DNA from 2 places in the Pseudomonas sp. GW821-FHT10C09 genome. Region 2 is predicted to be linked to the other one. Evidence: riboswitches for the same ligand, from Rfam matches in the RefSeq annotation. Region 2 holds a riboswitch; the other holds the start of a gene.

Region 1 (7,647 bases), on a different contig from region 2:
ACTCGGGTCCACCTGATAACCGCGTGCCGGTTGAATGCCGACGAAGGTCAGGCCGAAGCGCAGACCGGCAATCATCATCCGTTCGCCACGGTACATCGGGTCGTTTTCGGGTGGGCCCCAGCGTTCCAGCACGGCCTGACGATTGGCCTCGGGCAAGGCGTCGAACATGCGCTGGTATTCGTCCAGCGCGAGGCTTTGATGACACGGACGCTGGTCGAGGGTGTCGAGGTCGTTGCTGACGCCGCCGAGCAATTGCTGAATCAACGCGGTGCCGCTGCCCGGTAACTCGGCCGGCAACGGATAACCTTCGTGATGTAGCGCACGCAGGATGTTCAACGCAGCGGCCGGCGTGTCGAGGCCGACACCATTACCGATCCGCCCATCACGGGTCGGGTAGTTGGCAAGAATCAGGGCGATGCGCTTTTCGCGGTTCGGCACCCGCGCCAGATCAATCCAGCGTCGCGCCAGTTCGGCGACGAAGTCCATGCGTTCCGGTTGCGGTCGATAACACACCACGTCCGACTGACTGCGCTCGCTGCGCCACGCCAGGTCCTTGAAGCTGATCGGGCGGCTGATGATCCGGCCGTCCAATTCTGGCAACGCGATGTGCATTGCCAGGTCGCGCGGGCCGAGGCCCTGCTCGCTGGCGCGCCAGCCGGGTTCGTTGTCCTGGGCGCAAATCGCCTGGATCACCGGAATGTTGCGGCGAAACGGTCGCAAATGCGGCGCTTCGGGGCTGGACTGGGCGAAACCGGTGGTGTTCAAAATCACCCCCGCCTCGACTTCATCCAGCCAATCCTCGACCACCGTCAGGCAGCCGGGCTCTTTCAAACTGGCCACGGCAATCGGCAAAGGGTTTAACCCGGCCGCTTGCAAACGCTGGCAGAAAACATCAATGAAAGCGGTATTGGCCGCCTGCAAATGCGAGCGGTAAAACAGCACCGCTGCCACCGGTTGATCGGCTTGCCAGTCGGCTTGCCAATCGCTCAGTTCGGCGGGGCTTTTTTGTGGGTGGTAAATCGCTGTGCGCGGCAGGACTTGCGGCTCGGCCCAGGCGTAATCGCGGCCCAGCCAGCGAGTGGCGAGGCAACGGAAAAAGTCCAGGGCATTGCTCATGCCGCCCTGACGCAAAAACTGCCAGAGCCGATCACGGTCGCAGGCCTCGACGGTGCTGAGGTCGCTGAGTTCCGGGTCCGGACGATCATCGCCCGGCACCAGAATCAGCTGCACGCCACGCTCGGACAATTGCACCAGCCGCTCGACGCCATAACGCCAATAGGCGATACCGCCGTGCAGCGAGATCAGGATCACCTTGGCGTGGCGCAGCACTTCATCGACATACAAATCGACCGAGGCGTGATTCTGCACCTGCATCGGGTTGGCCAGGCGCACGCTCGGGTAGTCGTCGGGCAGTTGCTGCGCGGCTTCGGCGAGCAGCGCCAGGCTGGAATCGCCGCTGCACAGGATCACCAGCTCGGCGGGGGTTTGTCCAAGGTCGGCGATGTTGTCATCCGACACGAAACCGCCGGGCTGGGTCCTGAGCAGGTGCATGGCTTAAACGCTGAGCGCGGCGCGCAATTGCGCTTCGAGCTGCACGGCGTCCAGTTCCTGGCCGATCAACACCAGGCGCGTGGTCCGCGCTTCCTCGGCGCCCCACTGACGGTCGAAGTGCTTGTCAAAACGTGTGCCCACGCCCTGAATCAGCAAACGCATCGGCTTGTTCGGGATCGCGGCGAAACCTTTGACGCGCAGGATGCCGTGCTTGACCACCAGTTGCGTCAGGGCGTCCATGAGCAGGCTTTCGTCGGCTTGCGGCAGCTCGATGGAGATCGAGTCAAACGCGTCGTGGTCATGCTCATCGTGATGGCCGTCTTCACCTTCATGGTGATGATCGTGATGGCTGTGACGGCTGTCGATGTGTTCTTCGGAGCCAGCACCGAGGCCGATCAACACGTCCAGTGGCACGCGACCGCTGCTGGCTTCGATGACTTTCACCGCAGGCGGCAGTTCTTCGGCGACTTCAAGGCGCACGCGCGCCAGGTCTTCAGGGCTGATCAGGTCAGCCTTGTTGAGGATCACCAGGTCGGCGCTGGCCAGTTGGTCGGCAAACAGCTCGTGCAGCGGCGATTCGTGGTCCAGGTTCGGGTCGAGTTTGCGCTGGGCGTCGACTTGATCCGGGAACGCGGCGAAGGTGCCGGCGGCCACTGCCGGGCTGTCGACTACCGTGATCACTGCGTCAACGGTGCAGGCGCTGCGGATTTCCGGCCACTGGAAGGCCTGGACCAGCGGCTTTGGCAGGGCCAAGCCCGAAGTTTCGATGAGGATGTGATCGAGGTCGCCGCGACGGGCCACCAGTTCGCGCATCACCGGGAAGAATTCTTCCTGGACGGTGCAGCACAGGCAGCCGTTGGCCAGTTCGTAGACGCGACCGTTGGCTTCTTCTTCGGTGCAGCCGATGGAGCACTGCTTGAGGATTTCGCCGTCGATGCCCAGCTCGCCGAACTCGTTGACGATCACCGCAATGCGACGGCCTTGAGCGTTGTCGAGCATGTGCCGCAGCAAGGTGGTTTTGCCCGAGCCGAGGAAGCCGGTAACGATGGTGACGGGGAGTTTGGCCAGTGTTTTCATCGGATGCCCTTTGGCAAGGTGGCGGGCATACGGGACGACGACCGCTGCAACACACGCTGCGCGGAAGATTTCGCCACCGGATCACCCCGCCCGGTTGAAAGTCAGAATCTGTGTCGAGGCAGGTCTCCTGGCTGACGGCTGGCCAGTCGTTTGACTGGCGGTTTTTGCGCCTTCCCGCTCGCGCCATGGCTGGCGCATGCAGTGGCATGGCAGAAACTGAACCGTTCACAGTTGCGGGGGCAGCCGCGGCATTGACCGCGTTCCCTTCTTAGCTTCGGCAATCGCCGAAGAACCTCGAAAGCGCAAGGCTACGCATCGGGCTGGGGCGGGTCAATGTTCACATGACATTGGCGGCGCTCCCTTCGCGAGCAGGCTCGCTCCCACAGGTGACCGCGTTCCAATGTGGGAGCGAGCCTGCTCGCGATGAAGTCAACAAGGCTTCGAGTTGAGAACCCTTGCCAATTGACGCGAATCCCCCGGCCATGCTCTCCTACGCACTTTGTTACGGGTGCCCTTCACAGGGTGAAACGGGAAACCGGTGAATCATGTGCTTTACTCAAAGCCATGTCAGTCCGGTGCTGCCCCCGCAACGGTAAGCGAGCGAAGCATCAAATCCACTGTGCCAGCAGTTCGGCATGGGAAGGTGATGCTTGCAGGTCAAGGCGAAAGCCAGCGCCCCTCGTGAGCCCGGAGACCGGCCCGCAACACAAAGTGACCGTTACGATCACTGAACAACAAACCCGCGGTGGGCGGGCGCTGTTTGAACGTCTGCGTGCCCGACTCGCAGGGGTTTTCCATGCGCTCTATTCACCCGCTGACAGACCAGAGGGATGCGCCATGTCGATCATCAGCAGCACCGGCCACACAACGACCAGCACCACTTCCACCCTGACTCAACGCCTGACCGCCGCCATCTGCGCGTCGATCCTGGGCGCCAGCCTTGTGTATTTCGCCGGTTTCTCGCACATCGAAGCGGTGCACAACGCCGCGCACGATACCCGTCACAGCTCCGCGTTCCCGTGCCATTGAGAGCTGACGACATGATCAAGCGTATTGCGCAAACCGCAGGGTTCACCGGGCTACTGGCCGCCCTGCTGCTGACCCTGCTGCAAAGCTTCTGGGTCGCACCGCTGATTCTTCAAGCGGAAACCTACGAGAAATCCGAGCCGGCGGTGGTTCAACCCCATGAACACGCCGATGGCGCCATGGCCGCACACACCCACGACGCCGAAGCCTGGGAGCCGCAAGACGGCTGGCAGCGCGTGCTGTCGACCACTGGCGGCAATCTGGTGGTGGCCGTTGGTTTCGCCCTGATGCTCGCCGGTCTCTACACCCTGCGTGCCCCCAACAGCACCGCTCAAGGTCTGCTGTGGGGTCTGGCCGGTTATGCGACGTTTGTCCTCGCACCCACCTTGGGCCTGCCGCCTGAACTGCCGGGCACCGCTGCGGCGGACCTGGCGCAACGGCAGATCTGGTGGATCGGCACCGCGGCCTCCACCGCCGTCGGGATTGCGCTGATCGTGTTCAGCCGTCATTGGCTGATGAAAGTGCTGGGCGTGGCGATTCTGGCCGTTCCACACGTGATTGGCGCACCACAACCGGAAGTGCATTCGATGCTCGCGCCGCAAGCCCTGGAAGCTCAATTCAAAATCGCTTCGCAGTTGACCAACGTGGCGTTCTGGCTGGCCTTGGGCCTGATCAGTGCCTGGTTGTTCCGCCGCAAAAGCGATGGCCAATACCACGCATGACCGATGCCAGCACAGCGCCGACGCTAGTGGTCGGCCTGGGCTGCCAGCGCGGCTGCCCCGCCAGCACGTTGCGGGCACTGTTTGATCAGGCACTGCAGGCTCATCAAATCGGGCTTCACCAAATAAAGGCACTCGCCAGCATTGACCTGAAGCGCGACGAACCTGGCCTGATCGAACTCGCAGAACAACTCGCACTGCCGTTGATGTTCTTCAACAGCGAACAATTGGCCGGATATCAAGCCAGACTCAGCCATCGTTCCGACATCGCGTTCGAGCGCACCGGCTGCTATGGCGTAGCGGAAAGTGCCGCCCTGGCACTCGCCGAACAGCTGGCTCAGGCGCCGGTAAAACTGCTGATCCCCCGACAAAAATATGCGCAAGCGACCCTGGCATTGGCCGGCGCTGCGTAAAATCCCCGATAATCGCGCATTCGATCATGAGCAATCTTCATCTGAAGCGTTGCCCAGCCTCTTTTTTCACAGGAAACGACGATGACCGTCTACTTCATTGGCGCAGGTCCCGGCGACCCGGAACTGATCACGGTCAAAGGCCAACGGCTGATTCGCAGCTGCCCGGTGATCATCTATGCCGGCTCCCTCGTGCCGGCAGCCGTGCTGGAAGGCCATCGCGCCGAACAGGTGGTCAACAGCGCCGAATTGCACCTGGAACAGATCATTGATCTGATCAAAACCGCCCACGCCAACGGCCAGGACGTGGCGCGAGTGCACTCCGGAGATCCGAGTCTGTATGGCGCGATTGGCGAGCAGATTCGCTACCTGCGTGAACTCGACATTGCGTTTGAAATCATTCCGGGTGTGACGGCGACGGCGGCGTGTGCAGCGCTTTTAGGGGCTGAGCTGACCTTGCCGGACATTTCACAGAGCGTGATTTTGACCCGCTACGCCGACAAGACCGCCATGCCTGCAGGCGAAGAATTGGGTAGCCTGGCGCAGCATGGGGCGACCATGGCGATTCATTTGGGTGTGAATCATCTGGAGAAAATCCTCGTTGAGCTGCTGCCGCATTACGGCGCGGACTGTCCGATTGCGGTGATCCACCGGGCGACATGGCCCGATCAGGATTGGGTGGTGGGGACACTTGAGGATATTGCCGGAAAGGTTGCGGCCAAGGGGTTTCGGCGCACGGCGTTGATTCTGGTGGGACGGGTGTTGGGGAGTGATCAATTCAGCGAGTCGTCGCTGTATCGCGCTGGGCATGCGCATCTCTATCGCCAATAGGGCCTCTTCGCGAGCAGGCTCGCTCCCACAGGGGGATGCGGGTGTGTTCAAAATCCGGGGACGCCACTGAACCAATGTGGGAGCGAGCCTGCTCGCGAAAGGGCCAGTGAGTTTCACCCATAAAAAAACGGCACTCACGGGTGCCGTTTTTTCATGTCGCAGCGAACACCTTAGTAGTAGGCGTTTTCTTTCTGCGTGTGGTCAGTCACGTCACGAACACCCTTGAGTTCGGGAATACGCTCAAGCAACGTGCGCTCGATGCCTTCCTTCAGGGTCACGTCTGCCTGGCCGCAGCCCTGGCAACCGCCACCGAACTTCAGCACGGCGATGCCGTCTTCGACCACATCGATCAGGCTGACCTGACCGCCGTGGCTCGCCAGCCCCGGGTTGATCTCGGTTTGCAGGTAGTAATTGATGCGCTCGTTGACCGGGCTGTCGGCGTTGACCATCGGTACTTTGGCGTTTGGCGCCTTGATGGTCAGCTGGCCGCCCATGCGGTCGGTGGCGTAGTCGACTACCGCGTCGTCCAGGAAGGCTTCGCTGAAGTGATCGATATAAGCGGTGAAGCTTTTGAGCCCCAACGCCGTGTCTTCAGGTTTTTCTTCGCCCGGCTTGCAGTAGGCAATGCAGGTTTCGGCGTACTGGGTGCCAGGCTGGGTGATAAAGACGCGGATGCCGATACCCGGGGTGTTCTGCTTGGAGAGCAGGTCAGCCAGGTAATCGTGGGCGGCGTCGGTAATGGTTATAGCGGTCATGGAAACTCCTCGCAGGCTTGGGCGCAGTTTACGCCAATCAACGCGCCGCACAAAGTCCTAGTATTTTTGTCGGGAAAGATTCCGACAATCCCCTGATCCCCTGTGGGAGCGAGATCGCGGTGAGTCAGAGGTTTTCGTAGCGATTCATGTCCAGCACGCCCTCTTCCACCGGGTCGGTCTCGTGGACGTAGCGGCTGAGGTCGTGGAAATACAACCAGAATTGCGGATGACTGCGACGAATTCCCCAGCGTTCGACGATTTTCTCAAAGCTGTCGGTGTCCCTGGCGTTTTCCATCGCATCAACGAAGGCCGGCACTTGGTCGGCCAGGATGTTGAACATGAAATTCGGGTAACTGCTGAGTACGCCCGGGAAAATCGTCAGCGTGTCGAGCCCCGGCTGGTAGCGCAGCGACTCACCCAGCAGGAACGCCACGTTGCTGTGCGCGCGGTTGCGCAGCAGGCTGTAGACCTCGCGTTTGCCGCTCGTCGTTTCGATGCGCAACATCGTCGCTTCCGGCAACTGGTCGATGACCTTCAAGCCAGCCGCCGGCCGCGATGTCAGGCTGCTCAGGGCCTGTTCGGCATTCTGCAAGTCAGGATCGATGTTCGGTCGCGAGCAATACGCGCCGTTGCAGCGGTTGATCGGATCGGGCTTGGCATTCAGATCGCCGTAACGGGCCAGCAACTGCAGGGCGAAGTCGCGCTTGGGGTCTTTCTCGTCGAGTTTCAGCGCAGTCGGTGTGTCGTCGTCGATGGCCTCGTAATCCAGCCACATCTTGAATTTGCCGCTGTTCTGGTACCAATCGTCGAGGTAGCCATCCCGGGAATCGGCCGGCATCAGGCGCAGGAAGTTCTGCTCGGCGCCATTACGGATCAGGTCGAAGTACAGACGGGTCTGGGCCTGATGGGAGACGTTGCCGAACACATCAAAATTGACCGCCAGTTGGTAATAGGTGCGCTCCAGCAACGGGAAGTCGAACAGCCACATGGTTTGCGGCACATCGCCGATCAGGCCCTTGTTCACCGATGCACTGTCGAAGTGGCGGAAGATGCTCAGCAGCGCGTTGTCATTCCCCGCCCACAAGGTCGACCAACTCGGCGCCGGAGCTTCTGCGTAGCTGTCCCGGCGCAGCGCTTCGTACTCGTTACGTTTGTCGCGGTAGTCATGCCACAGGCTCAAGACGCTGCCGACGTCATCGTTCTGCCCTGGCATGGCCAGCAACGGCGTGGCCTGGCCGCGGTAGTTCGGGTCGATGATATAGAGGTCGTGTTCCGGGG
Region 2 (7,647 bases):
GCGCGTAATCCCTAGTCCCACCGCCGGCGGTTATTTTGTGGCAGTCACGCGCCACACCTTGTTCCCCACATCATCCGCCACCAGCAAGCCACCTTGCTGATCAATCACCACGCCCACCGGCCGGCCCATGGCGTCTTCGTCTTTATTGAGGAATCCCGTCAGCACATCCACCGGTTGCCCGGTCGGTTTGCCACCTGCGAACGGCACGAAAATCACTTTGTAGCCACTGTGCGGCTTGCGGTTCCACGAGCCATGCTGGCCGATGAAGGCGCCTTCCTTGAATTGCGCGGGCAAGGTGTTGCCTTCTGCGAACGTCAGGCCCAACGACGCGGTGTGCGGGCCGACCGCGTAGTCCGGCGCGATGGCTTTGGCCACCAGGTCCGGGTTTTGCGGCTCGACGCGAATGTCGACATGTTGGCCGTAGTAGCTGAAGGGCCAGCCGTAGAACGCGCCATCCTTGACCGAAGTGATGTAGTCCGGCACCAGGTCGCTGCCAATCTCGTCTCGCTCGTTGACCGCCGTCCACAGCGCACCGCTACGAGGCTCCCAGGCCAAACCGTTGGGGTTGCGAATCCCTGAGGCGAATATCCGGTGATTGCCGGTGGCGCGGTCCACTTCCCAGATCGCCGCGCGGCCTTCTTCCTTGTCCAGGCCGTTTTCGCCGACGTTGCTGTTCGAGCCCACGGTGACGTACAGCTTGCTGCCGTCCTTGCTGGCGATGACGTTTTTGGTCCAGTGATGATTCAGCGTGCCTCCCGGCAGATCGACCACCTTGATCGGCGGCGACTTGATCGCGGTGTCACCGTTTTCATAGTGGAAACGCAACAAGCGGTCGGTGTCGGCCACGTACAGGTCATTGCCGACCAGCGTCATGCCAAATGGCGAATTGAGGTTTTCCAGGAACACCGTGCGAGTTTCGGCGATGCCGTCGTGGTCCTTGTCTCGCAGCAGTGTGATGCGATTCGCACTGGGGACGGTGGCGCCGGCGCGGCCCATGGTTTTCTTCATGACCCAGCCACGAATGCCTTTGCCGTCATCGGGTTTGGGCGGCGCGTTGGTTTCGGCCACCAGCACATCACCGTTAGGCAGCACGTAGAGCCAGCGCGGGTGATCGAGGCTTTCAGCGAAGGCCGCCACTTGAGTGCCGGCGGCAGCGGTGGGTTTCGCGCCGGCCGGCCAGCCGATCGCCGGGGCGATGTTCACCGTCGGGATCAGGGTTTTATTCGGTTCGGGCAGCTTGGGTGACGGGCCGGTGCCGTCGGAGACTTGCAGGCTGGAGGTTTCACCACAGGCGGCGAGCCCTCCGGCGAGCACGATGACGAGAACGAGCGGGGGCTTGCGCATGGCGGTCTTCCCTATGAATGCAGTGTCTTAATTCATAGAGAAGATAAACGCAGCGATGGTTCAATGGTCAGCCGCGAGCTTCCTTGAGCAGCACCGCGATACCGGGGTGATAGTTTCCGGCTTCGTTGCGCAACTTGCGGTAGGCGTAAGGGAAATACCAGGCCACAGCGCAGCAGTGTTCCTTTTGCAGGTCGTCGACCATGTCCTGAAGTTCTTCGGGGGTCGCGCTCTGCTGGGCTTTTTGCGGAGCCACGAACAGGCAGCCGAGTTTCAGGTCGCTGGCGTAGCTGATGCGTTTGGCATCGCTGGTGATGTCCTGCAGTGCCTGGGTCAGATTCAGGCTGTTGACCTTGGGCCAGCGTTGAGTGGCCTGAAAGTAGGCGCGCTCTTCGGCGGTGGCGATAAACAGGTCGGCGCGGGCATTGCGCTCGCCTTCTTCGTTCTGTTTACGCGTCGTGGTGTTTTGCAGCGTGACCATTTCCGCCATCCACGCAGCGGCATTGAGCAGGCCAAGGTTGGCCTTTTCGTCATGCCAGTAAGGCGCTTCGTTATCGCCGCGAACCGAGTTGTAGCGGTCGATACAGTCAAACCAGCGTTCCAGCACCGGTCGCAGGAATTCCAGCTTCGGATTGCTGATAATCATGCCTTGCATGTTGCTCACCCTTGTAATTGTGTTGTTGGGTTTGTGGCTCTTTGATATCACTGCTGACAGTGTGGCGCAAGATTGGCGTCAGTAAATGGATCGGCGGCAGTATATCGCTCGCCGGAGCTTTGTCTTCATTTGACGCTCCACCCCCAACCCTCTAACCTTCGCGGCTTGTTTCAGGTGCTCTGTGGCGGTGGCCGACAGAGTGAAACAGGGAAGCCGGTGAGTGACTATCGTCAAGCGACGAAACGTCACGATCCCGGCGCTGCCCCCGCAACGGTAAATGAGTGAAGACTGCGCCTTGAGCCACTGTGTCGAAGCCGACATGGGAAGGCGCGCAGTCCGGCCAACGCCGCTCATGAGCCCGGAGACCGGCCTGATTCATCCAGCGGCATCACGGTGGGCGATGCCAGGCTTCTTGCCGTCTATTCTTGTGCCTGCCCGCCGTTATCCAGCCTCAACGGAGAGCTCCCCCATGACCGATACCCCAGATCGTGACGAACGCCATTTGGCGCGCATGCAGCGCAAAAAAGCCGTGATCGACGAACGCATTGCCAATTCCCCGAACGAGTGCGGCCTGCTGCTGGTGCTGACCGGCAACGGCAAAGGCAAAAGCAGTTCGGCGTTCGGCATGCTCGCCCGCTCCATGGGCCACGGCATGCAGTGCGGTGTGGTGCAATTCATCAAGGGCCGCAACAGCACCGGCGAAGAACTGTTCTTCCGTCGCTTCCCGGAGCAAGTGCGTTTCCATGTCATGGGCGAGGGCTTCACCTGGGAAACCCAGGACCGCCAGCGTGACATTGCCGCCGCCGAAGCCGCCTGGGCGGTGTCCCGCGAATTGCTCAACGATCCGTCGATTGGCCTGGTGGTGCTGGATGAGCTGAACATCGCCCTCAAGCACGGCTACCTCGACCTCGATCAGGTGCTCAGTGATTTGCAGGCACGTCCGCCGATGCAACATGTGGTGGTGACCGGTCGCGGCGCCAAGCCGGAAATGATCGAACTCGCCGACACCGTCACCGAAATGGGCGTGATCAAGCACGCGTTCCAGGCCGGGATCAAAGCGCAAAAAGGCGTCGAGCTGTGAATACTACTTTATGAAAAACAGTCGTCACTGCCCGGCGGTACTGATTGCCGCGCCGGCCTCCGGTCAGGGCAAGACCACCGTCACTGCTGCGCTGGCCCGTTTGCATCGCAATCAGGGGCGCAAGGTGCGCGTATTCAAATGCGGCCCGGACTTTCTCGACCCGATGATTCTCGAGCGCGCCAGCGGTGCGCCGGTGTATCAACTGGACATGTGGATGGTCGGCGAGCAGGAAAGTCGTCGACTGTTGTGGGAAGCCGCCGCTGAAGCCGACTTGATCCTCATCGAAGGCGTCATGGGCTTGTTCGACGGCACGCCTTCCAGCGCCGACCTGGCGCGGCACTTTGGTGTGCCGGTGCTCGCGGTGATCGATGGCACCGCCATGGCCCAGACCTTTGGTGCATTGGCGTTGGGGCTGGCGAAGTATCAGCCGGACTTGCCGTTTGCCGGCGTATTGGCCAACCGCGTCGGCACATTGCGTCATGCGCAACTGCTCGAAGGCAGCCTCACCGAAGGTTTGCGTTGGTACGGCGCGTTGTCGCGGGAAACCGGGATCGAATTGCCGAGCCGGCATCTGGGCCTGGTGCAGGCCAGTGAGCTGAACGATCTCGATCTGCGTCTTGATGCGGCGGCCGATGCGTTGGCCAGCAGTTGCGAAGTCGCGCTGCCGCCAGCAGTTGAATTTGCCGCCCCGGATGTGATCCCTGCCGAGCCGTTGCTCGCGGGCGTGCGAATTGCCGTGGCCCGTGATGAAGCGTTCGCGTTCACCTACGGCGCGAGCCTGGATTTGCTGCGAGCCATGGGCGCCGAGTTGCGGTTTTTCTCGCCGATCCGTGACAGCCAATTACCAGAGGCAGACAGCTTGTATCTGCCGGGTGGTTATCCGGAATTGCACCATGTTGCACTGTCGCAGAACACCACGATGCTCGACGCGATTCGTGCGCATCATACGGCCGGTAAACCGCTGTTGGCCGAGTGTGGCGGCATGTTGTATTTGCTCGACTCGCTGACCGATGTCGACGGCACTCGCGCCGAACTGGTGGGCTTGCTGAAGGGCGATGCGGTGATGCAAAAGCGTCTGGCCGCGTTGGCGTTGCAAGCGGTGGAATTGCCGGAAGGTTCGTTGCGCGGGCACACGTATCACCATTCGCTGACCAGCACCGAGCTTGAACCGATTGCGCGTGGCCTGAGCCCGAATGGTGGGCGGGGAGCGGAGGCGGTTTATCGTGAGGGGCGGATGACGGCTTCTTATGTGCACTTTTATTTTCCGTCAAACCCTTCAGCGGTAGCCGCATTGTTTGCGCCTGACCTTGAGATCGCCATCGCGAGCAGGCTCACTCCTACAATGGATCACCTGAACCCTGTGGGAGCGAGCCTGCTCGCGAAGAGGCCATGACTGACAACGCATTCAGTCAGGTCGAACGCGCAGCGGTCTACCGCGCCATCGGCGAACGCCGTGACATGCGTCACTTCAGCGGCGGCACGGTCGAGCCCGAGCTGTTGCGACGCCTGCTCGAAGCCGCACACCAGGCGCCCAGCGTCGGTCTGATGCAGCCCTGGCGTTTCATCCGCATCAGCGACCGGGTCCTGCGCGGCAAGATCCAGTCGCTGGTGGAAGAAGAACGCATCCGCACCGCCGAAGCCCTCGGCGAGCGCACCGACGAATTCATGAAGCTCAAGGTCGAAGGCATCAGTGACTGTGCCGAAGTGCTGGTCGCCGCGCTGATGGATGATCGCGAGCGTCACATCTTCGGCCGTCGCACCTTGCCGGAAATGGATATGGCCTCGTTGTCCTGCGCGATTCAAAATCTGTGGCTGGCCTCCCGCGCCGAAGGCCTGGGCATGGGCTGGGTGTCGCTGTTCGAGCCGCAAGCACTGGCGGACCTGCTGGGATTGCCGGCCGGGGCCAAGCCGTTGGCGGTTCTTTGTCTGGGGCCGGTCAAGGAATTCTATCCGGCGCCGATGCTGGTACTCGAAGGCTGGGCGCAAGCGCGTCCGCTCAGTGAGTTGCTGTACGAAAATTATTGGGGAGTGAGTCAATGAGTGTGGCGTTATTGAGTGTCGCCGCAGTGGCGCTGGACGCGCTGCTGGGTGAACCCAAACGCTGGCATCCGCTGGTGGCGTTCGGTCGTTTTGCCGAGCGCATCGAGCAACGTTTCAATGGGGGAGGGCGCGGCTGGCGCAGTCATGGCGTCACCGCGTGGGTGATGGCGGTCGTGCCGCTGACCTTGCTCGCCACGGCATTGTCCTGGGCGCCTTATGTCGGTTGGGTCGTCGAGATTCTTGCGCTGTATTGCGCCCTCGGCATGCGCAGCCTCGGCGAACACGTCGAGCCGGTGGCCAAGGCGCTGCGTAGCGATGATCTGGACGAAGCGCGTAAGCGTGTCGGTTATCTGGTCAGCCGCCAGACCAGCGAACTGGACGAGACCGAAGTCGCCCGTGCGGCCACCGAATCGGTGCTGGAGAACGGCAGCGATGCCGTGTTCGCCGCGCTGTTCTGGTTTGCCGTGGCCGGTGCGCCTGGGGTGGTTCTCTACCGATTGAGCAACACGTTGGATGCGATGTGGGGTTATCGCAATGAGCGCTTCGAACGCTTCGGCTGGGCCGCGGCGAAAATCGACGATGTCCTCAATTACATTCCTGCCCGCCTGGTGGCATTGACCTACGCGCTGCTGGGCAAAACCCGGCTGGCGTTGAAATGCTGGCGTACTCAAGGCCCGACCTGGGACAGCCCGAATGCCGGCCCGGTGATGGCGGCGGGCGCCGGTGCATTGGGCGTCGAGTTGGGCGGGGCGGCGATTTATCACGGCGAACTGCATCAGCGTCCGCAACTGGGCGAAGGTGTGCCGGCGGATGCCGACTCCATTGATCGCGGCTGGCAATTGGTCCAGCGCGGGGTATGGTTATGGTTGCTGATTCTCTGCGTGGGGGCTGAATTCTATGCTTGAGCACGGTGGCCGGTTGCGCAAGGCGGCGCTCGAATACGGCATCGCAGAAGGTGATTGGCTCGACCTGTCCAGCGGCCTGGCGCCCTGGCCATTTGCGGTCCCGGAGATCCCGCTGCGCGCCTGGGCACGCTTGCCGGAAACCGATGACGGCCTGGAGCAGGCGGCCTGCGACTATTACAGCGCGGCGCAAGTACTGCCGGTGGCCGGTTCACAAATGGCCATCCAGTTGCTGCCGCGATTGCGCCGTGCCGGCAAGGTCGGCGTGCTGTCGCCGTGTTATGCCGAGCACGCCGAAGCCTGGCGGCGCTGCGGCTACATCGTGCGCGAAGTGCTGGAGCAGGAAGTCGACTTCTTTATCGACAGCCTCGACGTGCTGGTGGTGGTCAACCCGAACAACCCGACCGGCCTGAGTCTGCCCCCGAGTCGCCTGCTCGACTGGCACACCCGCCTGGCCTCGCGCGGTGGCTGGCTGGTGGTGGACGAGGCGTTCATGGACAACACGCCGCAGTTGAGTGTGGCGCCGTTTACCCATCTGGTCGGCTTGATCGTGTTGCGTTCGTTCGGCAAGTTTTTTGGTCTGGCCGGCGTCCGGTTGGGCTTCGTACTGGCGGAACGCAAGCTGCTCAAACTGCTCGCTGAGCAAGTGGGGCCGTGGGCGGTCAGTGGGCCGACCCGAGTGATTGGCCGGGCTTGTCTGCTGGACACCGAAGGTCACGCCCGCCAGCGCCAGCGCAGTGAAGAAGCCAGCGAACGTCTGGCGCGGCTGCTGGAGCAGTTCGGGTTCAAGCCGCAGGGCGGATGCGCCTTGTTCCAGTGGCTGATCACCGATCAAGCCGAGCAGTTGCATGAGTTCATGGCCCGTCAGGGCATTTTGCTGCGTTTGTTTGCGCACAACAGCAGCCTGCGTTTTGGCCTGCCCGCTGACGAAGCGGACTGGACTCGCCTGACGCAAGCCTTTGAAGCGTACGCCAAGGAAACCCGATGACCACGTTAATGGTGCAGGGCACCACGTCCGATGCCGGTAAAAGCACGCTGGTGACGGCGCTGTGTCGCTGGGTGGTGCGCCAGGGCGTAAGCGTCGTGCCGTTCAAGCCGCAGAACATGGCGCTCAACAGCGCGGTGACGGCGGACGGTGGTGAGATCGGTCGTGCGCAAGCCGTGCAGGCCCAGGCCGCCAACCTTGAACCGCACACCGACATGAACCCGGTGCTGCTCAAACCCAACAGCGACACCGGCGCCCAAGTGATCATTCACGGGCGTGCGGTCACGACCATGAATGCCGTTGCCTATCACGACTACAAAGCCATCGCCATGCAAGCGGTGCTGGCTTCTCACGAACGCTTGAGCGCGGCGTATCCGGTGGTGATGGTCGAAGGTGCGGGCTCGCCGGCCGAGATCAATCTGCGGGCCGGCGATATCGCCAACATGGGCTTTGCCGAAGCGGTGGATTGCCCGGTGGTGTTGATCGCCGACATCAATCGCGGCGGGGTGTTCGCGCATCTGGTGGGCACGCTGGAGCTGCTGTCGCCGACCGAACAGGCGCGTGTCAAAGGCTTCATTATCAATCGTTTTCGTGGCGACATCGCCTTGCTGCAGCCCGGTCTCGACTGGCTCGAAGAACGCAC

What was found. Region 2 has a riboswitch for cobalamin ahead of cobO (cob(I)yrinic acid a,c-diamide adenosyltransferase). Riboswitches for the same ligand answer to the same signal wherever they lie in the genome.
Region 1: another riboswitch for cobalamin. It lies ahead of AC07N8_RS01285 (CbtB domain-containing protein); the one in region 2 lies ahead of cobO (cob(I)yrinic acid a,c-diamide adenosyltransferase).

Annotation. Positions count from the first base shown of each region.
Region 1 covers NZ_JBWKNG010000001.1:283,937-291,583, forward strand. Annotated here, with positions in the region: gene cobN (cobaltochelatase subunit CobN) at 1-1,551, opposite strand, end outside; gene cobW (cobalamin biosynthesis protein CobW) at 1,555-2,628, opposite strand; cobalamin riboswitch at 2,729-2,940, opposite strand; cobalamin riboswitch at 3,118-3,345, shown strand; gene AC07N8_RS01285 (CbtB domain-containing protein) at 3,466-3,657, shown strand; gene AC07N8_RS01290 (CbtA family protein) at 3,669-4,376, shown strand; gene AC07N8_RS01295 (cobalamin biosynthesis protein) at 4,373-4,786, shown strand; gene cobM (precorrin-4 C(11)-methyltransferase) at 4,868-5,614, shown strand; gene nfuA (Fe-S biogenesis protein NfuA) at 5,785-6,369, opposite strand; gene AC07N8_RS01310 (fatty acid cis/trans isomerase) at 6,494-7,647, opposite strand, start outside.
Region 2 covers NZ_JBWKNG010000007.1:23,747-31,393, reverse strand. Annotated here, with positions in the region: gene AC07N8_RS08565 (C40 family peptidase) at 1-15, shown strand, start outside; gene AC07N8_RS08560 (PQQ-dependent sugar dehydrogenase) at 31-1,344, opposite strand; gene AC07N8_RS08555 (hypothetical protein) at 1,412-1,996, opposite strand; cobalamin riboswitch at 2,152-2,384, shown strand; gene cobO (cob(I)yrinic acid a,c-diamide adenosyltransferase) at 2,466-3,077, shown strand; gene AC07N8_RS08545 (cobyrinic acid a,c-diamide synthase CobB) at 3,088-4,470, shown strand; gene bluB (5,6-dimethylbenzimidazole synthase) at 4,467-5,117, shown strand; gene cbiB (adenosylcobinamide-phosphate synthase CbiB) at 5,114-6,022, shown strand; gene cobD (threonine-phosphate decarboxylase CobD) at 6,015-7,007, shown strand; gene AC07N8_RS08525 (cobyric acid synthase) at 7,004-7,647, shown strand, end outside.